Regions from separate parts of the Agrobacterium sp. O3.4 genome, predicted to be linked through region 1. Evidence: riboswitches for the same ligand, from Rfam matches in the RefSeq annotation. Region 1 holds a riboswitch; the other holds the start of a gene.

Region 1 (12,113 bases):
CGTTGCGGCGATCTCTTCGACAGCGCTTTTTACCGGCTCCAGCAGGGCGAGCGGGGAGACGCCCGAAATTGCCCGCGCTTCCAGTTCGATTGCGCAATGATCGGGGATGATGTTGATCGCCTGCCCGCCTTTGACCGTGCCGATCTGCAAGGAGGAGTAGGGCGGCTCGAAGGTTGCTTCGAACGGTCCCCGCGTCAGCGTATCGGCGGTTTCGACTGCTTTTGCCATGATGCCGGTCATCAGGTGAATGGCGTTTATCCCCTGATCCGGCCGTGAGGAATGGCCGGATCGGCCGTGCAGGGTGATGCGCGCTGCGGCCTTGCCCTTGTGGGCGCGAACGGCGCGCATATTGCTGGGTTCGCCGATGATGGCGCCCGCCGGCGGGGCACACAGTTCCGGCAGTCTGGCGATGAGATGGGGAACGCCACGGCAGCCCGCCTCCTCGTCATAGGAAAAGGCGATGTGTATCGGCCGTTCAAGCGTCATGCGCGAAAATGCCGGCGCTGCGGCGAGCACAGTGGCGAGAAACCCTTTCATGTCGGTGGTTCCGCGCCCGTAGAGCCGGTCGTTTTCGGTTCTCAGCGTGAAGGGATTGGAGGTCCATTCCGGTTCTCCGGCCGGCACCACATCCATGTGGCCGGACAGGATATAACCGGCCCGATCGGCCGGGCCGAACGTGGCGAAGAGATTGGCGCGGTCGCCCTCCGGTCCGGGCAACAGCGAGACTTTCGCGCCATGGCCTTCCAGATAATCGGCAATCCATCCGGCAATATCGCCATTGGCGGTTCCGACAACGGACGGGAAGGCGACGAGACGCTCAAGGATTTCGATTGCGTTCATGGTCGTCCCCGCTGGTCGTTCCCATTGGCCGCTGGCCGGATTATTCACCGCAGAAGCTTAGAGTGGCCGGCGGCGTTTATCTGCTGAAATGCCGATGATTTCGGTAGATTGTTGTGTCCTTCCAGTGCTTTCAGAAAATTCCTGCGGGCAGGGCCGGTTATCTTCGGATGTCGTGGGCTGGGCTTCCGGGGCCCTAGGGTTCCGCGCCGGAGGGAATGAGAGCCGTTTGCTATGGAGCTGCTCAAGGTCGATAGTTTCGAGTTGCGGACCGTGGATATCGCCGATGTGGAGGCGGATCATCTGCATGCCCTCTCCATGGCTGTCGGATGGCGGTATCATGCCAATGAATGGTGTTTCCTGCGCCAGTGCGGTGTGGGTCTTGCGGCGCTGGACGAGATTGACCGGGTTGTCGCGACCGCCATGCTTTTTCCCTATGATCAGGCTTTTGCGACGTTAGGCATGGTCATAGTCTCCCCACGCCTGCAGGGGCAGGGCGTAGCACCCTGGCTGGTCCGGCAGCTTGTGGCGAGATATCCTGCCGCCGCCTTGCGGCTGAATGCAACGGAGGTGTCCCGGCGGCTATTTGCCGGGCTCGGTTTTACCGGGGATGCGGAACGGGTGCATCTTCTGCGCGGCAAGGCCCGTCGCACCACCGAGGCGCCGCAGCTTGGCAAGAAACAGAGGATCGAGCCAGTTTCGGAACATCATCTCCCCGCCGTGGAAGATCTGGACCGGGCGGCTTTCGGCGTTTCACGCCGGGGCGTGCTGCAGCGTCTCCTGCGGGAAAACACCGGCTACGGCCTGTTCGAGGCGGATCGTCTGGCCGCCTTTGCGCTGCGGCGGGCGGCAGGGCGGGGCCACATCATCGGCCCGGTGGTTGCGGAGGGGGAAGCGGAGGCAGTCGCGCTGGTAAGGCGGCATTTTGCCGATCTCGACGGGCAGCTTGTCCGGCTCGATGCCTTGCGTGATGACGGTGTTCTCACCGATTTTCTGGCGCAATCCGGACTGGTGGTGATTGAAACACTGACGACCATGTCAAAAAATGCGCCGCAGCCGGAAGGTTCCGGCTCGGCTGGGATTTTCGCTCTGGCAGGCCCATCCCTGTGTTGAAGCACCTCGTTTCCCATCGACTTCATGTTACGCACTTTGGGTTCCTGCTGTGTGCGTGTCTTTGTCGCAGAACGGTTTCCATACGCTTGTGAGACATGCTTTGGCGATTGACGCTCCGGCTCTTGCCCCTTATGTGAGAAAGCGACGGTTCCTGCAGCCGAAAGGCGAAGGGATTAATAGGGAACATGGTGCGGGTGATGATGATCGCCCAATGCCGTGGCTGCCCCCGCAACTGTAAGCGGATTGCCGCTCATCCCCGTGGCGCCTCAAGGCGTCATGCCACTGTATTCTCCGGAATGCGGGAAGGCAGATGAACGGCGCAAATCCGTGAGCCAGGAGACCTGCCGTCAAAATATGAACCATCGTTACGGGCGGGGAAGCCCGGAGGAGGAAATTGTAATGTTATTTCATAACATTTGGTTTGCGTCCCGTCGTTGTTCTCCGTACAAGACGTCCCGCTGTTGCTGCGCGTTCTAACGCCTGCGGCTCTGGAATAAGCGATTTAATTTCGACTGGAGAACACATGTTTAATCCTGGACGCCTGCCGGCCTATGCCGGCCTTCTGGCCGCTGCGCTTACGGCTTTGCCCGCCGCTTCCGCCCATGCCGCCGAAACGGTCTATCCCCTGACGATCAACAGCTGCGGTCAGGACATCACCTTCAAACAGGCGCCGGCCCGCACGGTATCCGTCGGCCAGAGCACGACCGAGGTTCTTTATCTCCTCGGCGTTGCCGACAGGGTGGTGGGCACGGCGCTGTGGATCGGCCCGGTTCTGAAGGGTTACGAGGAAGCCAACGCCAAGGTGGAGCGTCTGGCCGACAATGATCCGAGTTTCGAAGCCGTTGTCGGCAAGAGGCCGGACCTGGTAACGACGCAGTTCCAGTGGCAGATCGGCCCGGAAGGTGTTGTCGGCACGCCCGCGCAATTCGCCGAACTCGGTATTCCCGTTTACACCTCGCCGGCCGATTGCGTCGGCAAGGATAATTCCGGCGGCGGGGACGGCGTTCGCAAGACCGGCTTTACCATGGAGCTGATCTATCAGGAGATCCGCGATCTCGCCAAAATCTTCAACGTGCAGGACCGCGGCGAAGAGGTTGTTGCCGACCTGAAAAAGCGTGAAGAAGCCGCCCGCGCCAAGATCGCTTCGGCCAATGGCAAGATTTCCGCCGTCTTCTGGTTCTCCAGCGCCGAACTGGATATCGACCCTTATGTGGCGGGCCGCCATGGCGCGCCCGGTTACATCATGTCCGCACTCGGGCTGACCAATATCATCGAAAGCGATGAGGAATGGCCGACCGTTGGCTGGGAAACCATCGCCAAGGCCAATCCGACCGTCATCGTCGCCGGCAAGATGGACCGTCGTCGTTTCCCGGCCGATGACGTTGCCGTCAAGCACAAGTTCCTTGCGACCGACCCCGTCGCCAGCATCATGCCCGCCGTTAAGGAAGGTCATGTGTTCGATATGGATGCGCAGGCGATGAACCCGACCATCCGCACGATCGAAGGTATTGAAACGCTGGCCGAGGCGATTTCGGCTGCCGGCCTCGCCAAGTGAACGGTTTTTCCGTCCATCTCGGCAGGGCGGGTCTGGCTTTTGCCGCGCTCGCCCTGCTGCTCGTCGCGCTGATGGCCGGAGCGGCCATCGGCGAGACTGCCATTCCCTTCGATGTGGTGGCGAAAACCATCGCCAACCGTGTCTTCCATGCGGGTTATCCGCTGGAGCCGCTGGATGAGGGTATCGTCTGGAGCTATCGCCTCAGCCGCGCCGTTGTCGCCGCCTGCTGCGGTGCTTCTCTGGCGCTTGCCGGCGCGGTGCTGCAATCGCTTTTGCGCAACCCGCTGGCCGATCCCTATATTCTCGGCATTTCCGCAGGCGCCTCCACCGGGGCGGTCGCGGTTGCGCTTCTGGGTTTCGGGGCAGGGCTCCTGACCATGCCGGCGGGGGCGCTGATCGGCGCTTTCGTTGCATTCTCGCTGGTCAGCCTTCTGGCGGTGCGGGCTGGTCACGGCAATAGCGCCATCATTCTGGCCGGGGTGGCCGGCTCGCAGCTGTTCAATGCCATGACCTCGTTCATCGTCACCAAATCCGCCAATGCCGAACAGGCGCGCGGCATTATATTCTGGCTTCTCGGCAATCTTTCCGGGGTGCGCTGGCCGGATGTCTGGCTGGCTTTGCCGGTCAGCATCGCCGGTCTCGCGGTGTGTCTATGGTATTCCCGGGCGCTGGATGCCTTCGCCTTCGGCGGTCAGGCCGCCGCCTCGCTCGGAATTCCGGTGCGCCGGACCTATGCGGTGCTGATCTCGGTTTCGGCGATCATGACGGCGGTGATGGTGTCGCTGGTGGGTTCCATCGGTTTTGTCGGTCTCGTCATTCCGCACGCGGCGCGCATCTTCGTCGGCGTTCGCCACGGGTTATTGCTGCCGGTAACGGCGCTGACCGGTGCTGTTTTCATGATTGTTGCCGATATTCTCTCGCGCATCGTCATTCCTGGTCAGGTGCTGCCGATCGGGGTCATCACCGCGCTCGTCGGCGCGCCGGCCTTCGCCTTCATTCTCGGGCAGAAGAGGGGGCGGTCATGAAATTATCCGCCCATGACCTGCATTTCCATGCCGGCAATGTCGATATTGTCCGTGGCGTTTCGCTCGATGTCGGTTCCGGAGAGTTTCTGGGCATTATCGGCCCGAATGGTTCCGGCAAAAGCACGCTGCTTTCCATGCTGGCCGGCATCCGCAAGCCGCGACGCGGCCACGTCACGCTTGGTGACGATGCGCTTGCCTCATTCGGACGGCGTGATCTTGCCCGCCGGTTGGCCTTTGTGGAACAGCAGGCAGAGACCACAGAGCGAATTACGGCTCGACAGGCTGTCGAACTTGGTCGCACGCCCTATCTCGGTCCGCTCTCTGCCTGGTCGGCCAATGACGACGCCATCGTCGACGCCGCGCTCGACAATGTTGATATGGCGGACAAGGCAGAACGAAGCTGGCACCACCTTTCCGGCGGCGAACGCCAGCGCCTGCATATTGCCCGCGCGCTGGCGCAGCAGCCGCATATCCTGCTGCTGGACGAGCCGACCAATCACCTCGATATCGGCCATCAGATCGGCCTGCTCGATCTGGTCCGCCGACAGGGGCTGACCGTCGTTGCGGCGCTGCATGATCTCAATCACGCCGCCGTGTTCTGCGACCGCGTCGCCATCATGCATCAGGGGCGGATGATTGCGGCCGGTCCGCCGCACGAGGTCCTCACATCGGCGACGATCGCCGATGTTTTCGGGGTGCAGTCCGTCGTCACCACGGATGAGGGCGGCTTTTCTCATATTCGTTTTCTGCCGGCCCATGGAATGGCCGCTCAGACAAAGAAAGCACTGGTACGATGATGAAATTGAAGATGCTTCGCCTTGGCGTGCAGCCGCGTAATGCTCTGGCTGGAATTGCATTGGCGCTGGCTACGGGCTTTCCCCTGCATGCCATGGCCGAAACCTTCGAGGTAAAAATGCTGAACCGGGGCGAAAAAGGTCCGATGGTGTTCGAGCCCGATTTTCTGGAAATCGCCCCCGGCGACCGTGTGCGCTTTGTGCCGACCCACAAGAGCCACAATGCCGCGACCATCGACGGCATGATTCCCGAAGGCGCCGAGGGTTTCAAAAGCCGGATCAATGATGAATTCGAGACTGCTTTCGACAGACCGGGCTTTTACGGAATCAAATGCTCGCCGCATTACGGCATGGGCATGGTCATGCTGATCAAGGTGGGCGAGGCGACCCTGCCGCAGAGCTACAGGGAAGTCGACGTGCCCGGCCGAGCGAAGCCCCGGCTGGACGATCTCTTCGAGCAAGCGGAAAAATGAGGATTCTGCGCCGAGTTTCCCTCATCCGTCATGCCGGACTAGATCCGGCATCCAGCCCCGGCGCGTCTAAGCCGGGAAAGAGTCTTTCGCGGTCAAGGACTTGATCGCACTAGATCCCCGGATCAGGTCCGGGGTGACGGCGTGCGGATGATATTCGCGGACATGTCCGGCTTCACGGCGCAGACCGCATAACGGTGCTGCAGGCCACGCAGGATGCCCTTTAGCAGGCTGAAGTTCTTCGACTGGGCGCGATGGATGGCCTGAAGTTCCTGATCAACCGCGACGGGTTCGAATCCCGTCGCACGCAACATCGCCGCGACATCGTCAGCCCGCGCACCGCCGGAAAAATAGACGCGTGAAAGAATGCTGTTGAAGGTATTGGCCGGATCAGCCGGCTTGTGCAGCTGGTCCGGTTTCACGAGGCCGATGCTTTCCAGACCCGCGGCCAGTTTCTTGACGAGTTTTTCGCGCCAGCCGACATTGACGAAATCGCCGTCGACGATCAGCAGCCGCCCGCCCGGTTTCAGCACGCGGAACCATTCGGCAAAGCTTGCCTGCGGGTCCACCAGTGTCCAGACGAGATGACGGGTGATGATGACATCGGCGCTTTCATCCGGCTCCATGGTGTTTTCGGCATCGCCGACAAAAAAGCGGATATTGCGCCCGCGGCTTTTCGCTTTTTCCCTCGCGAGCGCCAGCATGGTTTCCGACCAGTCCATGCCCGTGACCTGAAAACCAAGATCGTCCATCAGATGCGAAATGACGCCGGTTCCGCTGGCGAGATCGAGCGCCTTGCGGCCTTCTCCCTGTCCCAGATGCTTCAAAAGCAGGGCATGCCACGCTTCTCGCTCATCTTCGGAAAAAATCTCATGTCCGGGGGAAAGGTCGAAGGTCGCGGCGCGGCCGGACCAATAGGCTTTGATTTCGTCTCGCAGGCTGTCGTTCTTGCCATATTGGATAGTGTCGATCATTGGTCTTCAACCCATGCGCCGGTCAGTTGAGAATGGCTCTAAAACATAAATGTTGACTAGTACAGTCAGAAAATAATACAGCCCCGCCAGTCAACACTGGAGAGCAATATCCGATACGCATCTCAGCCAAATCCACGGCACTTGCCCTTGGCCTTCTCGTATCCGCCGCCTGGCCGGCACTGGCCGAAAAGGTCACTGTCAAGGATGTGACCGGCCGGGATGTCGAAGTCAATGTTCCCGTTTCGCACGTCATTCTCGGTGAAGGCCGGCAGATCTATTTCCTCGCGGCGCTCGACAAGGAAAACCCTTTCCAGCACGTCGTCGGCTGGCGCGATGACCTCGCCAAGGCCGATCCGGAAACCTATGACGCCTATCTTGCCAAATATCCTGAGATCGCCAAGCTGCCGACCTTTGGCGGCATGAAGGACGGCACTTTCGACGTCGAGCAGGCCGTTGCGCTTAAGCCGGACGTGATCCTGATGAATATCGACGCCAAGACGGCGACCGAAGAGGCAGGCTACATCGAGAAGCTCGCCAAGGTTGGCATTCCGCTTGTTTATGTCGACTTCCGTGAAAAGCCGATGGAAAATACCGAGCCGAGCATGCGCCTGATGGGCAAGCTGACGGGCAAGGAAAAGATCGCCGAGGACTTCATCAAGTTCCGTGCTGACTCCATCGCCAAGGTCACCGATACACTCGCCAAGGCCAATCCGAAGAAGCCGGTGGTGTTTGTCGAGCGCGCCGGCGGTTACTCCGACGATTGCTGCATGTCCTTCGGCAACGAGAATTTCGGCAAGATGGTCGAGCTTGCCGGCGGCATCAACATGGCCAAGGATATCATTCCCGGCACCTTCGGCACCGTCAATCCGGAACAGATCATCGCCTCCAACCCGGAGCAGATCATCATCACCGGCGGTAACTGGAATGGCTACGTTCCCGGCGGCAACTGGGTCGGTGTCGGTTATGGTGCGGATGTGAAGGAAGCGCATCGGAAGCTCGAAAACCTTACCAAGCGCCCGGCCTTTACCGGTGTGCAGGCGGTGAAGGACGGCAATGTCCACGCCATCTGGCACCAGTTCTACAACAACCCGTACCAGTTCGTGGCCATTCAGGAAATCGCCAAGTGGCTGCATCCTGATCTCTTCAAGGATCTCGATCCCGAGGCGACCTTCAAGGAATTGCATGCCCGCTTCCTGCCGCTTGATTACAAGCCCGGCTACTTCGTGTCGCTGAAGGACGCGAAATAAGACAGGGACGGTGAAGAGGAGCGCCGTCCGTTCGATGGATGAGACCGCAGTGATGCGGTTTCATCATTTTCTTTTGGAACTCAATGAGGACTTCTCATGCGGCTCAATGCTCTGAGGCATCTTGCGGTGCTGGCCTTCTCTCTTCTCGCCGTAACAGCCCATGCAGGCGAGATCACCGATGTCACCGGCCGCAAGGTCGAACTGGACCTGCCGGCCAAGCGTGTCATCGTTGGCGAAGCCCGCCAGATCCACGTCATCGCGGCGCTGAAGGGCGACAAGACCTTCGAAAACATCGTCGGCTGGCGTGACGATCTGCTCAAGAAGGACCCCGACAGCTACACGGCCTATGTCGAGCGTTTTCCGCAGATCGAGAAACTGCCGCGCTTCGGTTATCTGCCGCAGGGTGACTTCAGCCTGGAAACGGCGATCACCCTTTCTCCTGACGTGATCACCCTCAATCTGGAAACGGAAAAAACCGCCAAGGAAAGTGGTTTCGAAGAGAAGGCTGCCGCTGCCGGCATCAAGATCGTTTATCTCGATTTCCGTATCGATCCCGATAAGAACAGCGAAGCCTCGATCGAAATTCTCGGAAAACTGTTCGGTGCGGAAGAGCGCGCCAAGGAATTCATCGCCTATCGCCGTGCTGAAATCGCCCGCGTGACCGACCGGGTCGCCAGCGTCAAGGACCTCAAGCGCCCGAATGTCTTTATCGAGCGTTCGCCCGGCATTTCCGGCGAGAACAATTGCTGCCGCACCTTTGGATCCGCCAATTTCGGCGCGATGGTTGATCTGGCCGGTGGTCACAATATTGCCGACGGCATCATCAAGACGACCTTCGGCGATCTCAATCCCGAGCAGCTGGTCGTCGCTGATCCTGACCATGTCATCGTCACCGGCTCGAACTGGGCGGCGGAATCCGATATCAACCAGTTCGTTCCCCTTGGGCTCGGAGCAGACACGGCGCTTTCGCGCGAGCGGCTGGCCAATCTGATGACGCGTACGCCGTTTCCGGAACTGAAGGCGGTCAAGCAGGGCAATGTCCATGCCGTCTGGCACCAGTTTTATGGCGCTCCTTACGAGTTTTTGCCGATCCAGCAATTTGCCAAGTGGTTCCATCCGGACCTCTTCGCTGATCTCGACCCGGAAAAAAACGCTGAGGAATTTTACCGGAAGTTCCTCCCCGTTACCTACAAGCCGGGCTATTTCGCCTCGCTCGAAAAAGGTTTGAACCAATGAGTTCGCTGAATGAAAGCGCCGTTGGCGTCAGTGGGCGCGATCAATATCGCGCCCTTGCCGCGCGCAGGATCGTTATTCTTGTCGGGCTTTTCATCGCCCTGTGTTTCAGCATGGCCGCGGATATGGCGCTCGGCCCGGCGCGCTATACAATTTCCGAAGTTCTGGCGACCATTGCCGATCCGGCCGCTGCTGCAAACCAGCTGCGAGTGGTGATCTGGGATATCCGCATGCCGATTGCGCTGATGGCGGTCACTGTCGGCGCATCGCTGTCGGTTGCGGGCGCGCAGATGCAGACCATCCTGTCCAACCCGCTCGCCAGCCCCTTCACGCTCGGCATTTCTGCCGCTGCAAGTTTTGGCGCGGCGCTGGCGCTCGTTGGCGGCGTGGCGATCTTTCCGGGTGCCGTGCATTATATGGTGCCGATCAACGCCTTCATCATGGCCATGGTTGCGGCGCTTTTCATCCATTTTGCCTCTACGCTGCGTGGTGTGACGGTCGAAACCATCGTGCTCCTCGGCATCGCGCTGGTCTTCACCTTCAATGCGGCGCTGTCGCTGCTGGAATATCTGGCCTCCGAACAGGCGCTTGCCGCCGTCGTTTTCTGGACCATGGGCAGCTTGACGAAGGCAACCTGGGAAAAGGTCTATGTGACCGCGGCCATCCTCGTCATCACCGTGCCGATGTTCATGCGCAACGCCTGGGCGCTGACGGCACTCAGGCTGGGCGATGACAAGGCGGCCAGCATGGGCATCAATGTGCGCCGGCTGCGGTTGCAAACCATGCTGACGGTCAGCCTTCTGGCGGCCATTCCTGTTTCTTTCGTCGGCACCATCGGATTTGTCGGGCTTGTCGGTCCGCACATCGCCCGTATGCTGGTCGGTGAAGATCAGCGCTTTTTCCTGCCCGGCTCGGTGATCTGCGGCGCGCTGCTTCTGTCAACCACCTCGGTCATCAGCAAGATCCTCATACCCGGCGCCATTCTGCCGATCGGGGTCATTACGGCGCTGGTCGGCGTACCGTTCTTTTTCGTGCTCATTTTCGGCAACAGGAGACGCGCATGGTAGCGCTCGCACTGAAGGATGTCGGTGCCGCCTATGGCCGCACCACGGTTCTGTCCAAGGTCGGCATCGATACGCTGGAAAGCGGCAGCGTGACGGCAGTGATCGGCCCCAACGCCGCCGGCAAATCCACGCTTTTCAAGCGCATTGCCAGCCTGATCTCCGGTCCCGGCCTGGTCGAACTCTCCGATACGGCGCGCGGCAACCGCGCCATTTGTTACATGCCGCAGGATACCGGCGCCAATGCCGTTCTGACGGTCTATGAATCCGTGCTTCTTTCCGCCAAACAGGGCGGTGGCTGGCGGGTTCAGGATGATGAGCTGTTTGAGATAGATGCCATTCTCAAGGCGCTGAAAATCCACGATCTTGCTTTCCGCGGCCTTGGCGAGCTATCCGGCGGCCAGCGGCAGCTGGTGTCGCTGGCGCAGGCACTGGCGCGCAAGCCGGAAGTGCTGCTGATGGACGAGCCGACATCGGCGCTTGATCTTCACCGGCAGATCGAGGTTCTGGGCTTCGTCACCGAGCTTGCCCAGAAAACCGGCATGATCGTGTTGATCGCCCTGCACGACCTCAACCATGCGCTGCGCTATTGCGAGAATACGATGGTGATCGCCCGCGGTGAAATGGTGGTGAGCGGCAGTACCGAGGCGGTGATAACCTCGGACATGCTGCGCGATATCTATCGCATCGATGCCCGCATCGAGCCCTGTTCCCAGGGTCGGCCGATGGTTATCGTCGACGGAGCTATCTGAGGGCTGCAGAAACAGGCCATCTGCCGGCGGCCGGACTATCCTTCCGGTCAGGGCCGCCGAACCGCCGTCAATCTCCATAGGCAAGCTCGGCAACGGTCTGCCCCAGTATTTCGACCCACCATTCTCAAACGCAGTGATTGACACGGCGGCGTCGGAGCCTATCGATGAGGCGGGCGGAATTAGCTGAGAATGACTTATCGTGAAGACGCGCATCCTACACGAATTTGCACTTTCGACCGGTGTCGACGCCGACGGTTCTGCGTAACTTCCACGTAATTTTCGGTGGCCATATGTCTGCACCTTGGTGCGTCTCCACGGTCGACGGGCGACCGTAGCGGCGATGGATCGAAAGGACAGACATGAAAAAGATCATTTCAGGCATATTCGTTTGTTTGACGCTGACGGCTTGCAGCCAGACGGAAAAGGGCGCCGGTATTGGTGCGGCCAGTGGCGCCATCATTGGCGGGCTGGCAAGCGGCACGTGGCAAGGTGCTGCAGTGGGAGCCGCCGCGGGAGGTGCTGGAGGTGCGGTCATCGGGAACATCAGTGAACGAAACGACAGGAACCGTCGCGATCACTGGGAAAATCGGGACCGGCGCGATTACGGTTGCAGATATCGCGATAACTACGGCCGCTGCCGATAAGGGGCTGGCCTTGGCGACGGGGACTAAAAGCCGGCTGGATACTCAGCAGGTTTCGGTTCCCCGGTGCCGGACATCTGGACCGCCGATTGACTTGGCGGCCAGTCGGTCATGGCAGTCGAGTTTATCTGAACCACACATATCAATTTGCTGTTAGAATTCTTGAGAACAGCTGTCCGGGACTTGCACGATCAGGCCACTATGAAACTTCTGCTTATCGAAGACGATCCGGAAATGACGGATGCCTTGAGGACGGCCCTCTCGCAGCATGGCATCGTGCTGGACGCTGTTGGAGATCTGGCGATGGCGCGGGAAGCAATCGCCATGGCGGATTACGATATTGTCCTTATCGACCGGCAACTGCCGGATGGCGATGGCAGTACCTTCCTCGCCGATTTGCACCGCACGGGT
Region 2 (12,113 bases), on a different contig from region 1:
TTCAGAAGCTGAACCGTATTGCCATCCTGCCCCTGCACCGGTAGAGGGCCGATTGCACCGGCGGTGCCCGTTTTTCCGGAGAACAGCGCCGAATTCAAAACGACGCCTCCTCCGATGAAGGAGCCGATGAAGATATAGAGAAAATCCGGGTAGTTCTGGCCAGCGCCAAAAACCAGCTCTGCACCGCAGGCACTGGTCGCGTCATTCTGCAGAAAGACCGGGTAGCTGACGCCTTCGGCAATTTCGGAGCGGATATCAACATCCCGCCACCGTTCCATTTCGGCCTGCGGCGCGCCCACTTCCTGGGCCCAGTTCCACAGTTCGAATGGGGCGGCGATACCAACTCCGGTGATTTTTTGCCGTTCCGCCGGGGACAATTTCGATTCGATCTCCGTGATCCCTTCGATCACGAACGGCAATATCCATTCCGGCAGGGGGTAAGGGTAAGTCTTGCGCAGCTTGAGTTTGATCCGGCCGACAAAATCCATCAGCACGAGATCGACACTGCGCCGGCCGATCTTCACGCCAAACGAAAAGACGGCGTCGGGATTGAGACGCATGGGTGTCGATGGTTGCCCGACCTTTCCGCGCAGTCTTTCACCACGAATGAGAAGGCCGTCTTTCTCCAGCGAGCGCATGATGACCGATACGGTTTGCGCCGAAAGGCCGCAAAGCCTGGATATTTCGGCTTTCGACAATCCGCCATGGCGGCGAACGAGCGACAGCACCAGCCGCTCATTATAAGCGCGCACCCCGATCTGGTTGGCACCGCCGCTGATATCCATAATGGTGGGCGGCGCAGGCGGCGCCGTCTCGACAGATCGTCTCATAATGTCATCCTCCCGCCCGCTATATCCGTCACGACCGATACCTGCAGGCTTTATGGCAATCTTGCTATCGCAACGTAAACAACGGTGGCGATATTCCTCCCTGCCGCATATTAGAATGCCATACCGAATTAATAATTCAATCGGATTTATTTATTGACAGGCGTTTCCTTTGGTGGTTCCATCTGGGCCAACGGTCGTTGTTCTCGGAGGAGACGAGATCGTCGGGTAACCGTCACGGTGCTCAAATATCCATTGGGAGGATCTCATGAAGACCACTGTTTCCGCTCTTCTGGGCGCGCTTGCGCTTGGCGTTTCTTTCGCTTCCGTCGCGTCCGCGGCAGACACATCGGTGTGCCTCATTACCAAAACCGACACCAATCCCTTCTTCGTCAAGATGAAGGAAGGCGCGACCGCCAAGGCCAAAGAACTTGGCGTGACGCTGAAATCCTATGCCGGCAAGATCGACGGCGATTCCGAAAGCCAGGTTGCAGCCATCGAGACCTGCATCGCCGATGGCGCCAAGGGTATCCTGATCACCGCATCGGACACCAAGGGCATTGTTCCGGCCGTGCAGAAGGCACGTGATGCCGGCCTTCTGGTGATCGCTCTCGACACGCCTCTGGAGCCCGTTGATGCCGCCGATTCCACCTTTGCCACCGACAATCTTCTGGCAGGTGAGCTGATCGGCAAATGGGCCGCCGGCACCCTTGGCGACAAGGCCAAGGACGCAAAAATCGCCTTCCTTAACCTCACCCCCTCCCAGCCAACAGTGGATGTGCTTCGTAACCAGGGCTTCATGAAGGGCTTTGGCATCGACGTGAAAGACATCAACAAGATCGGTGATGAAACCGATCCGCGCATCGTTGGCCATGACGTTACCAATGGTAACGAAGAAGGTGGCCGCTCGGCCATGGAAAACCTGCTGCAGAAGGATCCGACCATCAACGTCGTTCACACCATCAATGAACCTGCGGCTGCCGGCGCTTACGAGGCGCTGAAAGCGGTTGGTCGTGAGAAGGACGTTCTGATTGTTTCCGTCGATGGCGGTTGCCCTGGCGTCAAGAACGTCGCGGAAGGCGTAATCGGCGCGACCTCGCAGCAATATCCGCTGCTGATGGCGGCTCTTGGCGTGGAAGCCGTAAAGAAGTTCGCCGATACGGGTGAAAAGCCGAAGCCGACCGAAGGCAAGAGCTTCGTCGACACTGGCGTGACGCTGGTGACCGACAAGCCAGTCAAGGGCCTCGACTCGATCGACACGAAGGAAGGTCTCAACAAGTGCTGGGGCTGATGCCTCGCCATTGAAACCCGCGGGGGCATTCTTGCCCCCCGCCCTTGGACCAGAATAATTTCAGCCACGATCCGGGGGATCGGACAAAGGAACAAACGAGCGCGCCGCGCGTCCCGCAGACACGAGATTGGCCCGCTTCACAACACTTTGAATCTACGCGTCATTTTATTGAAAAATAGACCCTTGCTTCAAGGGCGGATGCGATAGAGCGATCGGGAGGAAAATCCATGAGCGATCAGCCGGTGCGGGCTCAGCCGCATAATGAATTTGAAAATGTGCTTTCGGGAAGTTCGACGCAGGTCGCCGCTTTCGACACGCACGACAAGAGTGTTCTGGAAAAATTCCAGTACTTTCTGCATTCCAGCCCGGCGGCCGTGCCGCTGATCGTACTGGTGCTGTCGTTGACTGTCTTCGGCATGACCCTTGGCGGCAAGTTTTTCTCGGCATTCACGCTGACCCTTATCCTGCAGCAGGTGGCCATCGTCGGCATCGTCGGCGCAGCGCAGTCGCTGGTCATTCTGACGGCGGGTATCGATCTGTCGGTGGGCGCCATCATGGTACTCTCCTCCGTCATCATGGGGCAGTTTACCTTCCGTTACGGCCTGCCGGCGGAACTCTCCATTCTCTGTGGTCTTGCTGTCGGCGCATTCTGCGGCTTCATCAACGGCATTCTGGTCTCGCGCATGCGCCTGCCGCCCTTCATCGTCACGCTCGGCATGTGGCAGATCGTACTGGCGACGAATTTCCTCTATTCCGCAAATGAAACGATCCGCGCACAGGACATCGCTCAGCAGGCGCCCATTCTGCAGTTCTTCGGAAATAACATCCGTCTGGGAAGTGCGGTCTTTACCTACGGCGTCATCGCCATGGTTCTGCTCGTTGCTCTGCTCTGGTATGTGCTCAACCGCACCGCCTGGGGCCGCCATCTTTATGCCGTGGGTGACGATCCGGATGCTGCCGAACTGGCCGGCGTCAACGTCAAGCGCATGCTGACGACCGTTTACACCCTGTCCGGCCTCATCTGTGCCTTCGCCGGTTGGGCTCTCATCGGCCGCATCGGCTCGGTTTCACCGACCGCCGGCCAATTTGCCAATATCGAATCCATCACGGCTGTGGTTATCGGCGGCCTGTCGCTGTTCGGCGGGCGCGGCTCGATCATGGGCATGATTTTCGGCGCCCTGATCGTCGGTGTCTTTTCGCTCGGCCTCAGGCTCATCGGAACCGACCCGCAATGGACCTATCTGTTGATCGGCGTCCTCATCATCATGGCTGTCGCAATCGACCAGTGGATCAGAAAGGTAGCAGGCTGATGGCAAAAGAACCTATTCTCACAGCACGCAATCTCGTCAAACGTTATGGCCGCGTGACCGCCCTCGATCATGCCGATTTCGATCTCTATCCCGGAGAAATCCTGGCGGTGATCGGCGACAATGGCGCCGGCAAATCCTCGCTCATCAAGGCGATTTCCGGTGCGGTGACACCGGATGAGGGAGAGATCAGGCTTGAAGGCCAGCCTGTGCAGTTCCGCTCGCCGATCGAGGCGCGCAAGGCGGGTATCGAAACCGTCTATCAGAACCTCGCGCTCTCGCCGGCACTTTCCATAGCCGACAATATGTTCCTCGGCCGGGAAATCCGCAAACCCGGCATTCAGGGCAGCGTGTTCCGGGCGCTGGATCGTCCGGCCATGGAAAAATTCGCCCGCGAGAAACTCTCGGAACTGGGTCTGATGACGATCCAGAACATCAATCAGGCGGTGGAAACCCTTTCTGGCGGCCAGAGGCAGGGTGTGGCGGTAGCACGCGCGGCGGCTTTCGGCTCCAAGGTCGTCATCCTCGACGAACCGACGGCAGCACTTGGCGTGAAGGAAAGCCGGCGTGTTCTTGAACTCATTCTTGACGTGCGTTCGCGCGGTCTGCCGATCGTTCTGATCTCGCATAACATGCCGCATGTGTTCGAGGTGGCGGACCGCATCCACATTCACCGGCTGGGCAAGCGCCTGTGCGTCATCAATCCAAAGGACTATTCCATGTCCGACGCCGTCGCCTTCATGACCGGCGCCAAGGAAGCGCCGAAGGAAACGCTTGCCGCATGACGCTGAAGCTTGAGACGATCGCTGAAGACGTTCTTCGGCGGGCAGAGGGCAAATCCCGTTTTATCATTGCCATTGCCGGTCCCCCTGGGGCCGGCAAATCCACGCTGGCGGACGCGCTTTGTGATGCTTTGCTGGCGCGGGGCGAAACGGCCGCCGTGCTGCCCATGGATGGCTTCCATATGGACAATGGCATCCTTGAAGAGCGTGGGCTGCTGCCGCGCAAGGGCGCGCCCGAAACCTTTGATGTGCGTGGCTTCCTCGATATCGTCTCTGCCGTCCGCAGGGGCGGGCAGGAGGTGCTTGTCCCGGTTTTCGACCGCTCCCGCGAAATCGCCATTGCGTCCGCCCGCGCCATCGCGCCGGAGACACGCTTCATTCTGGCTGAAGGCAATTATCTGCTGCTGAATGAGGCCCCATGGACGGCGCTTTCCGAGAGCTTCGACCTTACTATTTTCGTTGGGCCGTCGGTCAACGTGCTTGAAGAGAGGTTGCGGAGCAGATGGCAGGGCTACGGCCTCGATGCAGCTGCGATCCACGCCAAACTTTTTGAAAACGATCTTCCCAACGGTAAAAGGGTGATCGAGAACGCCCGCCCTGCCGATATTCACATCGATATCTGGGAATAGGTTAACGCTTTCTCGTCACTGAGCGGCAAGGCGCATTTGCCGTTAAGCCTTTGTTGACCATGTGTTGAATCTTTTTCATCCACAGGGTGGGGCTTTTGTGTGTCTATTTATTGACGAGAAAATTTCCTCATATGCTATATGTGGTGTTCAAGGTTCTCCCGATTCGCAAGCGTCGGGAGCTAAGACGGGAATTCGGTGAGCAACGCCATCATGGCGGAACAATGCCGAAACTGCCCCCGCAACTGTAAGCGGCGAGCATCGTTCCGATTTGGGTCACTGGAGCCAAAAGCTCCGGGAAGGCCGGGATAGATGTTGTGACCCGTAAGTCAGGAGACCTGCCTTGAGCGAAAACGTCCACGGGCGGGGTGTCCGGAAGGAAGGTATGGCGCAAATGAATTGCGTTCGCCCTTTTCTGACCCCTTCCAGAACAAGCTTCGGGGTGAAGTCATGCCAGTGCATTTTTTTAAGTTCCTGCGCTCGTCGGCGTAGAGAGTGATTTTACGCGGCCAGAAGCGTTTTCAGGATAACCGGGACAAACGGTTTCCGTCCGGAAATGTGACAAACCCTCTAAGCCGTGCGCCCCACCTGAATGACAAATCCATCGCCACCCGATTGCGATTGCAATCGGCAATGTTGAGCCGTGTCCAAGAACGGCTTCGAAAGAGGAAATTATGACCGTCACCGTTTACAGCAAGCCCGCCTGCGTCCAATGCACTGCCACCTATCGCGCACTCGACCGCATCGGCGTTAGCTATGAGATCGTCGATATTTCCGAAGATGCGGATGCGCTCGATCACGTTCGCGGCCTTGGTTACATGCAGGTTCCCGTGGTCGTCGCCGGCGAACGCCATTGGGCGGGTTTCCGGCCGGATATGATCGGCGCGATCAGCTAAGGCGGCAGCGTGATGGGGCTGATCGTTTATTATTCCAGCCGCTCTGAAAACACGCATCGTTTCCTTCTGAAACTGGGGCGGCGATTATTGCGCCTGCCACTCGGCGCCGAGGAGGATGTGCCTCATGTGTCTGAGCCCTATGTGCTCGTCACCCCCACCTATGGGGGCGGCGGCACGAAAGGGGCCGTGCCAAAGCCGGTCATCCGGTTCTTGAACGAGCCCTCCAACCGAAATCTCATTCGCGGCGTCATCGCGGCGGGAAACACGAATTTTGGCGCAGCTTTCGCATCCGCCGGAGATATCGTCTCGCGCAAATGTGCCGTGCCGTTTCTCTATCGCTTCGAGCTTCTCGGCACGGAGGAAGATGTCGCCAACGTCAAACATGGATTGGAACGATTTTGGACACGCTGACCTCAGGCGCGCTGCGCAAGGACGCCAAACAGCCGGTAGCTGCAAGCCAGAAACCGGTTGATACGGGACTGGACTACCACGCGCTGAACGCGATGCTGAACCTCTATGACGAGAACGGAAAGATCCAGCTCGACAAGGATCGCCTTGCCGCCCGGCAATATTTCCTCCAGCACGTCAACCAGAACACGGTGTTTTTCCATAACCTCAGGGAAAAACTCGATTATCTGGTAACGGAGGGATATTACGAACAGGAGGTACTGGATCAGTATTCCTTCAATTTCGTCCGCGATCTCTATGACGAAGCCTATGCCCGGAAGTTCCGCTTTCCGACTTTCCTCGGGGCGTTCAAATATTACACCTCCTACACGCTGAAGACATTCGACGGAAAACGTTATCTGGAGCGTTATGAGGATCGCGTCTGCATGGTGGCGCTGGCTCTCGCGCGCGGTGACGAACAGCTTGCCCGCGACCTGATGGATGAGATCATTTCCGGCCGCTTCCAGCCGGCGACCCCGACGTTCCTGAACGCTGGCAAGAAGAGCCGCGGTGAGCTGGTCTCATGTTTTCTGCTACGCGTGGAAGACAATATGGAAAGCATCGGCCGCTCCATCAATTCGGCGCTGCAGCTTTCAAAGCGCGGCGGCGGCGTGGCGCTGTCCCTGACCAATATTCGCGAATTCGGCGCACCGATCAAGCACATCGAAAACCAGTCTTCCGGCGTCATTCCTGTCATGAAGCTGCTGGAAGACAGCTTTTCCTACGCCAACCAGCTTGGCGCGCGTCAGGGCGCGGGCGCAGTCTATCTGCATGCCCACCACCCTGACATCATGCGTTTCCTCGATACCAAGCGCGAAAATGCTGACGAAAAAATCCGCATCAAGACCTTGTCGCTCGGCGTGGTAATCCCTGACATCACCTTCGAACTCGCCCGCAACAACGAGGATATGTACCTGTTCTCGCCCTATGACGTGGAGCGGGTCTATGGCGTACCGTTGACCGAGATTTCTGTCAGCGAAAAATATCAGGAGATGGTCGCGGATAGCCGCATCCGCAAGAAGAAGATCAAGGCGCGCGAATTCTTCCAGGTGATCGCCGAAATCCAGTTCGAGAGCGGTTATCCCTACATCATGTTCGAGGATACGGTGAACCGCGCCAATCCGGTCGCCGGCCGTATCAGCATGAGCAATCTTTGCTCGGAAATCCTGCAGGTCAGCGAGGCAAGCGAATTTAATGCCGATCTTTCCTATAGCCATATGGGCAAGGATATCTCCTGCAATCTCGGCTCGCTGAACATCGCCTCGGCGATGGATTCGATGGATTTCGGCAAGACGATCGAGACCTCCATCCGGGCGCTGACGGCGGTATCGGACATGAGCCACATTTCCTCCGTTCCTTCGGTGGAAAAGGGCAATGATGCGAGCCACGCCATCGGGCTTGGCCAGATGAACCTGCACGGTTATCTGGCGCGCGAACGCATCTTTTATGGTTCCGAAGAAGGCGTCGATTTCACCAATATCTATTTCTACACCGTGACCTATCACGCCATCCGCGCCAGCAACCGGCTGGCCGTGGAACGGGGCCAGAGCTTCAAGGGCTTTGAGAACTCCAAATATGCCTCGGGCGACTATTTCGACAAATATACCGATCGGGAATGGTTGCCCGCGACGGAAAAGGTCCGTGAGCTGTTCGAAAAAGCCGGCATTGCCATTCCAACGCAGGAAGACTGGACGGCGTTGAAGCAGGACGTGATGGCATCGGGTCTCTATAACCAGAACCTTCAGGCCGTACCGCCAACCGGTTCGATCTCCTATATCAACCACTCCACCTCTTCCATTCATCCGATCGTCTCGAAGATCGAAATCCGTAAAGAGGGCAAGATCGGCCGCGTTTATTACCCGGCTTCCTATCTTTCTAACGACAATCTCGAATATTATCAGGACGCCTATGAGATCGGCCCTGAAAAGATCATCGACACCTATGCGGCGGCTACCCAGCATGTCGATCAGGGCCTGTCGCTGACGCTGTTCTTCCGCGATACGGCGACGACACGCGATATCAACCGGGCGCAGATCTACGCCTGGAAGGAGGGGATCAAGACCATCTACTACATCCGTTTGCGCCAGATGGCGCTGGAAGGCACGCAGGTTCAGGGCTGCGTTTCCTGCACGCTCTGATTTGAGGGACAAGAGAATGAACATCGCCGTAAAAACCGCGTCCCGCATCCGCGCGGTCAACTGGAACCGCATCGAGGACGACAAGGACCTCGAAGTCTGGAACCGCCTGACCTCGAATTTCTGGCTGCCGGAAAAAGTGCCGCTTTCCAACGACATTCCTTCCTGGGGAACGCTGAAGCCCGAAGAACAGAAGCTGACGATCCGCGTCTTCACTGGGCTGACTTTGCTCGACACCATCCAGAACGGTGTCGGCGCCGTGCGGCTGATGGCGGATTCGGCAACGCCGCATGAGGAGGCGGTGCTTTCCAACATCTCCTTCATGGAGGCCGTGCACGCCCGTTCCTATTCGTCGATCTTTTCGACACTATGCCTCACGCCTGACGTTGACGACGCCTATCGCTGGTCTGAGGAAAACGAGTTCCTGCAGCGCAAATCAGCGCTGATCATGCGGGAATATGACAGCGGTGACCCGCTGAAGAAGAAGATCGCCAGCGTGTTTCTGGAAAGCTTCCTGTTCTATTCCGGCTTCTACCTGCCGATGTTCTGGTCAAGCCGCGCCAAGCTCACCAACACGGCGGATTTGATCCGTCTGATCATCCGCGACGAGGCTGTGCATGGTTATTACATCGGCTACAAATTCCAGCGGGCGGTGGATCGTCTGGGCGAGGCAAAGAGACAGGAAATCAAGGACTTCGCCTTCGATCTCTTGCTCGAGCTTTATGACAACGAGGCGAAATATACCGAAGACCTCTATGACGGCGTTGGCCTGACCGAGGACGTCAAGCAGTTCCTGCATTACAATGCCAACAAGGCCCTGATGAATCTGGGTTACGAAGCGCTGTTTCCGGCCGAGGCCTGCCGCGTCAACCCGGCGATCCTCTCGGCACTCTCACCCAATGCCGATGAAAACCACGACTTCTTCTCCGGTTCCGGCTCGTCCTATGTCATCGGCAAAGCCGTTGCCACCGAAGATGAAGACTGGGATTTCTGAGACCGGAGAACGGTAAGAACCCGCAGAAACTACTGCGGGTTCACCACCTGGCTCGCAAGGCGGAAGGGGCTGGAGACGGTCGCGCCGATCGCATCGAAAACGAAGGCACCCGCACTGTTGATGTCGCCCTCGCGTCTGCTGGATTCCAGCTGCGGTACCATCGAGGCCAGCGCCGCATAGCGGTCATGGTTGAGCGGATCGGAAGCCTCGAGTTTGGAAATGTCGATGAACTGCACGCCCTCCTTCAGGGCGGCTTCCTGTACCTGTGGGTCGGTCACGTCAAGTGCGCCGATGCGGGTGACATCCGCGCCCAAAATGGAGGATGCCTTAAGGGCGCGGTCGTCCTTGGAAACGAGAACGGTGAGCGGCGGGTTGAGCCGGCCCACCACCTCGATCTGTTTGCGAAACACATCGGCATCGATGTCAGGTGCTGCCAGCACCACCTGCAGCTTGGCGAGCACGTCGTTCCTGCCCTGCAAGCGCAATTGGCGCAGCGCCTCCATGACCAGCCAGCCACCCATGCTGTGGCCAAACACGACAACGCTTTTTCGCGGGGTCTGCCGGGTAAGGTCGATCAGCACACCCGCCAGCGCATCACGCGAGAAGGTCGCCGATTCCTTGTCGGCCACGTAACCGGTGACGTTGGCCTGCGATGGCCAGGAGAACACCAGCGGTACGCCATCCATCTTGGCATCGGCAGCCATTTGCGCCGCGCGGAACAGGGCTTCCTGATAGCTGTAATTATAACCATGCACAAAAAGCGCGATCTGCTTGCCGGACCGGGCGACGTCGCCAAGATCGGCATTGAAGCTCGGCTTCGTCAGCGTATCGGCGCGGGTAACGACGAAATCCTTGTTCGGATCCGGCTTGCCGCTGGCCCACTCGATTTTTCCACTTTTATGAGTAGGAGGAATAGAAATGTCGAAGCTTGCATAATTCGGCTCCATTGCCCGCTCCGTGCCAAACCCCTTTTTCGCGTCGGTGTTTTTCTCCCGTGTGCTCACCACATAGGCCGTCACGATTTTCGTGCCGTGGGCCTTGGTGTTTATGGCCTGCAGCACGTCCGCCCCCGGCCTGCCTGCACAGGATGAAAGAATACCGAGAGTGAGAAACAGCGAAAAGATCAGGCGCATGAATGGGCTACCGATGATAAGGAACGGCTCATAAATAACCGGCCGTCCGAAAAGTTGCTACTGGAGAATGAATTGCCTTGCTGTGACGGTCTTTCATGCGGATGGGCATTCCCCTTCTTGCCATCCGGCCATGTTCGTTTTAGGCCGTACAGATGACGAACAAGGTGTCGCTTTTACGGCTGAAACTCACGGACTTCCGCAACTATGCGGCGGCGGCGCTCACACTTGATGATCGCCATGTTGTGCTGACCGGCGATAATGGCTCAGGCAAGACCAATCTGCTGGAGGCCGTCTCGTTTCTTTCACCCGGCAGGGGCCTTCGCCGGGCCACCCTGTCCGATGTTACCCGCGTCGGCGCGGACGCCGGGTTCTCGATCTTCGCCGATGTCGAAGGCATGGATGGCGAAGTTGCCATCGGCACCGGGATTGAAGGCGATGGCGAAGTGGTGTCACGTCGCCTGCGGCTGAACGGCACATCGGTAAAATCCGTTGACGAACTGACTGATCATCTGCGCGTGCTGTGGCTGACGCCCGCCATGGACGGCCTTTTCACCGGCTCGTCATCGGACCGTCGGCGTTTTCTCGACAGGCTGGTGCTGTCGCTCGATCCCGCCCATGGCAGGCGGGCAAGCGATTTCGAAAAGGCCATGCGCGGCCGCAATCGCCTGCTGTCGGAAGGCCGTTTTGATCCGGTCTGGCTGGACGGCATCGAAAAACAGATGGCCGAACTCGGCATTTCCATGGCGGTTGCCCGTTATGAAATGCTCGGCCTGTTGAAGACCCTGATTGAGGGCCGGGCCGGCAACGCTGCTTTCCCGTCGGCGGCGCTTGCGCTCTCCGGCTTCATGGACGGCGGGCTTCATCGGCCGGCTGTCGATCTGGAAGACGAATATGGTCTGATGCTGCGGGAGGGCCGGTATCGGGACGCGGCGGCAGGCCGCACGCTGGATGGCCCGCACCGCGTTGATCTCTTTGTGCGCCATGCGGAAAAGAACATGGAAGCGGAACGCTGCTCGACCGGAGAGCAGAAAGCGTTATTGGTCGGGCTGGTGCTTGCACATGCGCAGCTGACAGCCAATATGACCGGACATGCGCCCATTCTGCTCCTGGACGAAATCGCCGCTCATCTGGACGAGGGCAGACGTGCCGCCCTGTTCGATCTCATCCATGCGCTCGGCGGCCAGAGTTTCATGACCGGAACGGATGCGGCCATGTTCTCCGCCCTTGGCGAGCGGGCGCAGTTCTTCAATGTTTCCCACGGGAGCGTCACGGGATGACGATAGAGAGATGGAGGGCAAGATGGACCCGCTGAGCCCGGAAGAGATCGAACGCTACAAGCGCCACATCCTGCTGCCGGAAATCGGCGGTGCCGGTCAGCAACGGCTGAAAGCGGCGCGCGTGCTGGTCATTGGCGCGGGCGGTCTCGGCGCGCCCGTCCTTCATTACCTTGCCGCCGCCGGTGTCGGCACGCTCGGCATGATTGACGACGATGTCGTTTCCCTGTCCAACCTCCAGCGACAGGTGATTCACGATAGCGGCACGATCGGCGAGCTGAAAACGCAAAGCGCCCGCAAGGCCATCGCCCGTCTCAATCCACATGTCCGAGCGCTGGTTTATGAGGAGCGCTTTTCGCAGGTCTGGGCGCATGACCATCTGCCGTCCTTCGATCTGCTGA

Evidence for each region. Region 1 has a riboswitch for cobalamin ahead of M0412_RS15695 (ABC transporter substrate-binding protein). Riboswitches for the same ligand answer to the same signal wherever they lie in the genome.
Region 2: it holds a riboswitch for cobalamin, as region 1 does, so the genes downstream of both, nrdH (glutaredoxin-like protein NrdH) here and M0412_RS15695 (ABC transporter substrate-binding protein) in region 1, are expected to answer to the same signal.

What each region holds. Positions count from the first base shown of each region.
Region 1 is NZ_JALPZP010000002.1:625,789-637,901, forward strand. It holds gene argE (acetylornithine deacetylase) at 1-840, opposite strand, end outside; gene M0412_RS15690 (GNAT family N-acetyltransferase) at 1,072-1,950, shown strand; cobalamin riboswitch at 2,079-2,314, shown strand; gene M0412_RS15695 (ABC transporter substrate-binding protein) at 2,474-3,505, shown strand; gene M0412_RS15700 (iron ABC transporter permease) at 3,502-4,530, shown strand; gene M0412_RS15705 (ABC transporter ATP-binding protein) at 4,527-5,327, shown strand; gene M0412_RS15710 (pseudoazurin) at 5,324-5,797, shown strand; gene M0412_RS15715 (class I SAM-dependent methyltransferase) at 5,920-6,768, opposite strand; gene M0412_RS15720 (ABC transporter substrate-binding protein) at 6,882-8,015, shown strand; gene M0412_RS15725 (ABC transporter substrate-binding protein) at 8,112-9,251, shown strand; gene M0412_RS15730 (iron ABC transporter permease) at 9,248-10,315, shown strand; gene M0412_RS15735 (ABC transporter ATP-binding protein) at 10,309-11,061, shown strand; gene M0412_RS15740 (YMGG-like glycine zipper-containing protein) at 11,421-11,705, shown strand; gene M0412_RS15745 (response regulator transcription factor) at 11,904-12,113, shown strand, end outside.
Region 2 is NZ_JALPZP010000001.1:2,586,750-2,598,862, reverse strand. It holds gene M0412_RS12665 (ROK family transcriptional regulator) at 1-830, opposite strand, end outside; gene M0412_RS12660 (sugar ABC transporter substrate-binding protein) at 1,096-2,118, shown strand; gene M0412_RS12655 (ABC transporter permease) at 2,346-3,428, shown strand; gene M0412_RS12650 (ATP-binding cassette domain-containing protein) at 3,428-4,210, shown strand; gene M0412_RS12645 (nucleoside triphosphate hydrolase) at 4,207-4,836, shown strand; cobalamin riboswitch at 4,970-5,194, shown strand; gene nrdH (glutaredoxin-like protein NrdH) at 5,508-5,729, shown strand; gene nrdI (class Ib ribonucleoside-diphosphate reductase assembly flavoprotein NrdI) at 5,742-6,140, shown strand; gene nrdE (class 1b ribonucleoside-diphosphate reductase subunit alpha) at 6,128-8,314, shown strand; gene nrdF (class 1b ribonucleoside-diphosphate reductase subunit beta) at 8,331-9,305, shown strand; gene M0412_RS12620 (alpha/beta hydrolase) at 9,335-10,438, opposite strand; gene recF (DNA replication/repair protein RecF) at 10,591-11,715, shown strand; gene M0412_RS12610 (molybdopterin-synthase adenylyltransferase MoeB) at 11,738-12,113, shown strand, end outside.